Regions from separate parts of the Nocardioides campestrisoli genome, predicted to be linked through region 2. Evidence: riboswitches for the same ligand, from Rfam matches in the RefSeq annotation. Region 2 holds a riboswitch; the other holds the start of a gene.

Region 1 (4,189 bases), 1.5 Mb from region 2:
GGCCCACCCGGCGGGGACGGACGGTCACCACGTCTCCTCCTGGTCGGAGACCAGACGGCGGCGCAGCCAGATCCCCAGTCCCGGCGCGACGAGGAGCAGCAGCAGGGCAGCACCGAACAGCCACGTGACCGGCCCACGGACCTCCTGGATCCGTGGCGCGGCGGCCGGCCTCGCTTCCTCTCCCCAGACGAGATCCTCGGACGCGGCGCCCGCGCCTGCGCCCGGCGACGCCGTCGCCTGGCCAGGTCCAGCGACAGGTCCAGCGGCAGCGGAAGCGGAAGCGGAAGCCTGCGCGGAGGGCGCGTCGCGCCGGCTCGTTCCCGGCGTCTGTCCGGGCGTCGGGGTGGGCGCGCTGCCGGGCGTCGCGCCGGTGCTGGTCGTCGGGGTGGGCGCACTGCTGGGCGTCGCGCCGGGGTTGAGCTTCGGCGCGGTGCTCGACTTCGGCGCGGTGCTCGACTTGGGCACGGGGCTGGGCGACGGGCCGGGAACCGGTGCCCCTTCCTGCTCTCCCGGCCCGGGTCCCGGAGTGCCAGGGGTCTCCTCGTCGCCACCGCCACCGCCACCGCCACCGCCACCGCCACCGTCGGGGTCAGGCACACCCGGACCCTTGGTCCGGTCGAAGTTCTGCCCTCTCGCCCGGGCCTCACCCTGTTCCGAGGGCACGACGGTCCACTCGTTGTACGCCGGCGAGGCGATCGGGCGGTCCTCGGCGCCCCCGTAGTTCAGGTGGTGGTTGACCCGGAACCGGTAGGGCTGCCCGGCGACGAGCCCCTCCGGCACGGTGTAGGTCAGGTGCGAGATCTCGCCCGGAGAGCTGAGCAGGCGCTGGGAGGCGTCGTACCCCTGGCCCGGGAGAGCCGTCCAGGTCCCGTCGGGCGCCAGGTACTCGACCCAGTAGCCGACGCCCGGCACGTTCCCGATCACCTGGAGGTCGAGGGGGACGCCGACCGGCTTCTGGTCGGCGTAGCCGTCCCCGAGCAGCTTGAGCGTCCGCCCCCCGAACTCCACGACCGTGCCGAGCCGCGTCGTCAGGTCGAGGGAGGTGTCGTCCGCCAGCCCGACGAACCCCCAGCCTCCCGGGACGTCGGGCACGGTCCGTGGCACCAGCCTGGCCGGGTCCCGGAGGTCTCCCCGTCCCCCACCGAGGGCGCGCGTGGTCGCCTGCACCGGCTCCCCGCTCGCGGCCAGTCCGGTCAGCTCACCGAGGGAGTTGAACTCCACGAGGTAGAACTGGAACGTCAGGAGCGTGCCGGGGTTCCCGGTCGCATGGATGCGCAGCAGCTGGTCGTGGGCGGCCACGTGGCTCTCGGTCGTGATCGAGCACGGGCCTGCCTGGTAGCCGTCGCACAGGGCCGCCTGGGACGGACCGGCCGCGTGCGCGGTCGTCGTCCAGAGACCCGCGAGGACGAGGCACCAGGACGCGGCGATCGCCAGAGCCGTACGGGACGGCTGGCATCGAGCCTCGGGTGCCTGCATCTGGGACCTCCAGGGGTGCGCAGGCAAGGCAAACCCCAGGGGATTTCCGAGCCCGCGTTGGTGCGACGACGGGTGACGGCTGCATCCCGGAGTTCCCGACTTGCTGGATGACCAGCTCACGGTTGCGCAACAGCGCCGGATTCGCACCGGCTTCCTCTGGTGGGGATGCGTCACGGATGAGTGACCCGGAGATGGTGGCACACGGACTCGGGGGCTGGTCCACCCGGCCTGGGCATCTGCCCCAAGACAGCCTGGTCCCGGCGACGCGCGTGAGCAGGGTCATACGGGATCCGATTCGTGGTCCGCCGCCATCGACGGCGTAGCCTCCGGGGCGGTGTCGAAGGGGAAGCCGGTGCAAGTCCGGCACTGACCCGCAACCGTGACGAAGGGGCCCACCCCCTCGAAGTCGGAATGCCTTCACGCCGTGACGACCACCCACACACTGTCGAGGAATGCAGTTGGTCGCTGACGCGATGTCGGCCACCCTGCTCCGGAACCGGAGTACACCCGTGAAACTTCGCAAGATCGCGTCGGCCGTTGCCTGCGCACTCGTCATCAGCCCCCTCTCGGGGGTGCTCTCCCCCGCGCACGCCGCGTCCTGGCACACCGGCTGGTGCCAGGAGGACGAGGGCCTCAGCGTCGTCGTCGACTTCGGGAACGAGGTCGCCGAGACCATCCCGCCGGAGGGGTTCCTGGTGCGCTGCCTCGTCGGCGGCGTCGTCGACACCACCCCCGAGCTCAGCAGGGTCGCGGCCCTGACGGGGGTCGGGCTCGAGGTCGAGCACGATCGCAGCGGCTACATCACCTCCATCGCCGGCATCGAGGAGTACTCGGGCGACGCGCTGTGGTGGATGTTCTCCGGCGCGGAGGTCCCGGGCCCCTGGGACAGCGGCAACTACGGCATCGTCACGGACGGCCCCAACATCAACAAGGCCTTCGGTGCCCGGCTCGTCGGGGAGGACTACGTCAGCGTGCCGCGGCCCACCCCGCAGTTCGCCGCGCCGGCGCCTGCTCCTGAGCCGACCCCTATGCCGACCCCCGTGCCGACCCCCACCCCTGGGTCGACTCCTGGGCCGACTCCTGCGCCGACTCCCGGCACCGAGGCCCCGGCGTCCGTCAGTGGCACCGTGCCCACGGTCCTCGGGAAGGCTCGGGTCGGGCTGCGCCTGACCGCAGATCTCGGCCTCTGGAGCGAAGGCTCCACCCTGACGCGTCGGTGGACGCGCAACGGCGTCCCGATCCCCGGGGCCGGCGGGAGCTCGTACCGGCTGCGCCCGGCCGACCGCGGTGCACGGATCGCGCTGGAGGTGACCGGCTCCAAGCCGGGCCACGTCTCGACCACGGTCGCGGCCGCACCCACGACCAAGGTGCTCCGTGGTCGACTCGAGCCGACCAAGCCCCGGGTCGCCGGCCCTGTCCAGGTCGGCAGGAGGCTGCGGGCCGTCGTGCCTGCCTGGCGACCCGGTCGGGTCGACGTCTCCCACCAGTGGCTCCGTGACGGCAAGCCGATCCCCGGGGCCCGCAAGAAGACCTACGTCCTCAAGCGCACGGACGTGCGGCACCGCATCTCTGTGCGGGTGACCGGCACCAAGGCCGGGTACGCCAAGGCCACCCGTACGTCGGCCCGGACCGTGCGCGTCTCCCGCTGACCCGGACCTTCGCCAAGACCGGACCTGGCACAGAACGGGCCCCGACGCAGCGGCGTCGGGGCCCGTTCTTCGCGCTGGGGCGGCTCAGGCTGCTCGGAGCCGGAACGTGCCGGTGCTGGTGGTGGATCGCTTCGGGTCGGCGCTGCCCACCCTGCGCACGACCACCTCGTACTGGCCGAGGACCCTCTTGCTCCCGAGCTGCTTGCGCAGGGCCTTGCGGGTGACCGTCACGGTGGCGACACCCTCCGCGTCGACCCGCGCACTCCGCGCCACGACCTTCTTGCCGCTCTTGCGGATGACGAAGCGCACCCGGTCCTGCGCCGCAGCGGCGCCGCTGACCTTGGTCCTGAGCACGACCTTGCGCGGCTTGACCTTCACCCGCGGCTTCCGCACCTTCGCCACGGCCTGTGCGCCCGGTGTGGCGGGCGGCGCAGCGGAGGGAATGGGCTGGGTCGGCGAGGACGGGGTCGACGAGGGCGGAGCCGACAAGGGCGGGGTGGGCGCGGGCGGGGTGGGCGCGGGCGGGGTGACGACCGGGTCCGGGACGTTCATGGCGTAGAGGCTGGGCTTGCCGTCGAGGAAGCGGAGGTAGTCCGTCAGCCCGTAGAAGCCCTGTGCGGTGGCCATCCCGTTCGGTGCGCCGGGAGCGGGGTACCAGAAGCCGCCTCCGTCGACGTGGAAGCCGGCGTGGGCGGTCACGGGGTTGCCACCCTCCTGGGCGAAGCGGGGATCGGTGGCCGGGTCGATCCCGAGGGCAGTCAGCGCGAGCATGACCTGGGTCGTGCTCTCCACGGACTCGACCCCGTAGCTCGCGAAGGCGCCGCTCGGGCGCTGGATGTCGGAGAGCTTCGTGACGGCTCGCTCCACGGCGGCGGCCACCGCAGGCTGATCCACGTACTGGGACAGGGCCTGGAGCGCCATGCCCGTCAGGTCCGGGTCAGGCGTGGAGCCGAAGAAGGCCCAGCCGCCGCCGGCGATCTCCAGCTGGAGGACCCGGTCGACCAGCTTCTGCCGCGTGGTGGGATCAGCGACGCCGGAGACCTCCGGCACCTGGTGGTCCAGGG
Region 2 (4,189 bases):
TGGATCCGGCGCCGCCGCCCTCGCGGCGAGGTGGTGCCGCTCCCCCGCAGCTCCTGGGCGTGCTTGACCCGGCGGGCGCTGTCCGCGAGCTGGGGCAGCACGGTGACCGCCACCACCAGGGCGGTGCCGATCTCGTAGAGGGCGGGCGGCAGGGACTTCAGCAGCCGCTTGGGGTTGGCCAGCGCGTTGGCCGCCCCGAAGGCCAGCAGGATGCAGGCCAGCTGCATGCCGTCGTAGAGACCGGCCAGGACTGCCTCGCGGGTCACGGGCCCGAGCAGCCGGATGCCGGTGGTCCACTCCGGTAGCTGGACCTGCGGGAGGTCCAGGAGGACGGTCCCGCCGACCCCGCCGCCCAACAGCACCCGGAAGAGCACGCGGACCGCCACGGTGATCCCGGCCAGCCAGAGGTAGAGCCGGTAGGCGCGGGCCCAGGTCCCGTCGCCCCGGCACGCCTGGACCACCACCCAGCTCACCGCCGCGAGCAGCGCGAGCAACCAGGGGTTGGTGGTGGCCGAGGCGGCCGCCGCCAACCCGAGCGCCCAGACCCACCAGGCCACGGGATGCAGCTCCCTGGGGGCGCGCACCCGGCCGGTCGGCGCGTCCGTCGGGGCGCCCTCCGGGACACCCAGGAGGTCGCCCCTCTGGTCGCGCGCCTGGTCGCTCGCCCGGACACTCATCAGGTCACGCCCGCCCGCGCCGGCGGGTCACCAGCACCCCGGCCCCCAGGAGCGCCGCGAGCGCGCTCGCGGGCACCCAGAGCGGCAGCGACCCGTCCTCCGGCTCCTCGGCAGCACCCGGCTGCGGCGCCGAGACATCCGCGCCGCCGGGCAGGACCTCGTCCGGGGCGAGGGAGGGCGGGGACGACTCCCCGGCCCCCTGGTGCCAGGCCAGGCCGAGCAGGCCGCCCTCCGGGGTGCGCAGGGTGCCGGCACCCTGGCTGGCGTAGACCCAGTCGCCGCCCTCGCCGTCGGCCCACCACAGTCCCCAGTAGGCGTCCGCGGGGGCCGCGTTGACGCACGGGTCGGTGGTCGGCACCCCGGCGACCCGGCACAGGAAGCCGGGCTCCCGGCTCGCGTCCTCCAGGTCGAACCCGGCGTCCTCGATGCTCGTGTAGGCCCGTTCGTCGGCCACGTCCGGGTCGCAGGCCGTACGGAGTGCCTCCGCGGGGTCGGCGGCCAGCTCCCCGAAGTCGACCACCACGGTCACCCCGGACGGCGGGCAGCCCTCCGCGGCGTCCCCGGTCGCGGTCCCGGTCGCCACCGCGGTCGAGGTCGGCGTCGCGGCCGCGGCGACCGTGGTCCCGGCCGCCACTCCCGCCCAGACGCCGAGCAGGACGGCCGCCACCGCGGTGCGCGGCACCCGGCTCACGTGTCCCGCCGCACGGCCCCAGGTCACCCGTTGCCGTCCTCGTCGGCGGCGGCGAGCGCCGGGAACGCCTGCACGCCCGCGCCGACCCACGGGGAGCGGTCCAGCGGGTCGCTCAGCCCGTGCCGGCGAGCCTGCGCCAGGCTGGACTCGTCGTAGGCGATCGCGCCGGTCTCCTCGGCCAGCTCGCCGTCCTCGGTCTGCTCCTGGCCGACCTGGACGCCGCGCAGCCACGCCGCGGCCCGGGCGGCTGCCTCGTCCTCGCCGAGCAGGTGCAACGCCCAGCCGGCGAGGCCGGTGGTGTTGGCGTTGGTGCCGTTCTGCGGGTCGGCGAACGAGCCGTCGGCGGCCTGTTGGGCCAGCAGCCACGCGGCGACGTCGTCGAGCGCCTCCTGGACGTCGGGATCGGGGCTGCCGGACTCCTCGGCGGCCTCCGCGACGGACGCCAGCTGCACGGCGACCAGCGCCGTGGTGTCCGGGGCCTCGTCCGCCGCGGCGGCGTCGCCCGCGCCGCAGGACTGGTCGCGTGCGTCGGGCTCGGAGAACGCGAGACGGAAGAACCCCTCGTCGCACTGCTGGAGCAGGAGGAAGTCGGTGACCTGGTCAGCACGGGGGCTGTCGAGCTCGGTCAGCGCCGCCGCGGCGTACCCCTGCCCGATCGAGTTGGCGTAGTCGCCGTACTCCGAGCGGTCCCGGAGCCGTCCGGCCGCCGCGCCGCGACGCACGACCGCCTGCTCGACGCGCGCCTGGAGGTCGACCCCGCCGAAGGCTCGGGGGTCGCGGTCCTGGTCGACCACGAGCCGCAGCGCCTTGGCGGTCGGACCTGCGTAGCGCTCGCCCCCGGAGCCGACGTAGTCGGCGAGGCTCGCCTCCACCGCGTCGGTGATCGCCTCCGCCTCCGCCGGCTCCAGGTCGAGCGCGGAGAGGCCCAGGGCCAGGTCGATGCTCGAGCCGACGTCGGTCATGGTGGAGGTCTTGCCCTCGTACGACGTGGTGTTCTCCAGCAGGCCGTCGGCGTTGCGGTTGGCCAGCAGCCAGTCGGCGGCCAGCTCGACCGGTCGCGGACCGGCGGCGGGAGCGGCGTCGGTCTCCTCGGAGGCGGAGTCCGAGCCGCACGCGGCGACCCCTCCCGCCAGCAGGACGACGGTGGCGGCGGTGGCGAGACGGCGGCGCTGGACCGGGCCGGGACGAGATGACGTGCGGTGTGACATGTGGTGTTCCTCCCCGCTGCGGGCGGGGACGGTCCACGGAGGGAGCGAACCCGCCGTGTTCCTCGACAGCGAATGTTCGGACGCAGCACAGCGGGTGTTCCGGCTCGCACGGTCGGGACCGTGCCTACGGTTGCGGGTCAGCGCCGGACTTGGACCGGCTTCCCCCACCTGTGAGCGTGGGTGTGCCGCGACGGTCGTCGCGACGGGGTCACTCTACGCCGATGCCCCCGGACCCCGACAAGGGGTCCGAGGGCATCGTGAGGGTTCCGGAGGAACGGGTCAGGCGAGCTTCTCCAGGATCAGCTCGCGGACCCGGCCGGCGTCGGCCTGGCCGCGCATCTCCTTCATCACCGCACCGATCAGCGCGCCGGCCGCGGCGACCTTGCCGTCGCGGATCTTCTGCGCCACGTCGGGGTTGGCCGCGATCGCGTTGTCCACCGCGGTGCCCAGCGCCCCCTCGTCGGAGACGATCGCCAGCCCGCGGGCCGCGACGATCTCCTCCGGGGTGCCCTCGCCGGCCAGCAGGCCGTCGAAGACCTGACGGGCCAGCTTGTCGTTGAGCGTGCCGGCGTCGACCAGTGCCTGGACGGCCGCCACCTGCTCGGGGGTGACACCCAGGGCGTCGATCTCGGTGCCGGTGTCGTTGGCCCGCCGGGCCATCTCGCCCAGCCACCACTTGCGGGCCGCCTGCGGCGCGGCACCGGCCGCGATGGTCTGCTCGATCAACTCCAGCGCCCCGGCCCCGACCGTGTCGCGCATCTCCAGGTCGGAGAAGCCCCACTCGGCCTGCAGCCGGCTGCGCCGCTCGGTCGGGTTCTCCGGCAGGGTGCCGCGCAGCTCCTCGACCCACTCCCGCGACGGAGCCACCGGCACCAGGTCGGGCTCGGGGAAGTAGCGGTAGTCCTCCGCGTCGGACTTCTCCCGGCCGCTGGTGGTGATCCCGGTGTCCTCGTGCCAGTGCCGGGTCTCCTGCAGGATGGTCGAGCCCGAGGTCAGGACGGCGGCGTGCCGGCGCATCTCGTAGCGCACCGCGCGCTCCACCGAGCGCAGCGAGTTGACGTTCTTGGTCTCCGTGCGGGTGCCGAGGGCGTCGGAGCCCTTCGGGGCCAGCGACAGGTTGACGTCGGCGCGGATCGAGCCCTGGTCCATCCGGGCGTCGGAGACCCCGAGCGCGACGATCAGCTGACGCAGCTGGGCGACGTACGCCTTGGCGATCTCCGGGGCGCGGTCCCCCGCCCCACGGATCGGCTTGGTGACGATCTCGATGAGCGGGATGCCGGCCCGGTTGTAGTCGACCAGCGAGTAGTCGGCACCGTGGATCCGGCCGGTGGAGCCACCGACGTGCAGCGTCTTGCCGGTGTCCTCCTCCATGTGGGCGCGCTCGATCTCGACCCGGAAGGTCTCCGGCTCGCCGTCAGCACCCTCGATCTGCACGTCCATCCAGCCCTCGAAGGCGATCGGCTCGTCGTACTGCGAGGTCTGGAAGTTCTTCGGCATGTCCGGGTAGAAGTAGTTCTTCCGGGCGAACCGGCACCACTCGGCGATCTGGCAGTTGAGCGCCAGCCCGATCCGGATCGCGCCCTCCACCGCCTTGCGGTTGACCACCGGCATCG

Evidence for each region. Region 2 has a riboswitch for cobalamin ahead of H8838_RS07050 (hypothetical protein). Riboswitches for the same ligand answer to the same signal wherever they lie in the genome.
Region 1: it holds a riboswitch for cobalamin, as region 2 does, so the genes downstream of both, H8838_RS20215 (DUF4430 domain-containing protein) here and H8838_RS07050 (hypothetical protein) in region 2, are expected to answer to the same signal.

The regions. Positions count from the first base shown of each region.
Region 1 covers NZ_CP061768.1:3,016,195-3,020,383, forward strand. The annotation lists gene H8838_RS14150 (hypothetical protein) at 1-28, opposite strand, end outside; gene H8838_RS14155 (hypothetical protein) at 25-1,476, opposite strand; cobalamin riboswitch at 1,758-1,893, shown strand; gene H8838_RS20215 (DUF4430 domain-containing protein) at 1,929-3,125, shown strand; gene H8838_RS14165 (prenyltransferase/squalene oxidase repeat-containing protein) at 3,210-4,189, opposite strand, start outside.
Region 2 covers NZ_CP061768.1:1,469,896-1,474,084, reverse strand. The annotation lists gene H8838_RS07060 (energy-coupling factor transporter transmembrane component T) at 1-677, opposite strand, end outside; gene H8838_RS07055 (hypothetical protein) at 682-1,395, opposite strand; gene H8838_RS07050 (hypothetical protein) at 1,392-2,576, opposite strand; cobalamin riboswitch at 2,649-2,776, opposite strand; gene gatB (Asp-tRNA(Asn)/Glu-tRNA(Gln) amidotransferase subunit GatB) at 2,856-4,189, opposite strand, start outside.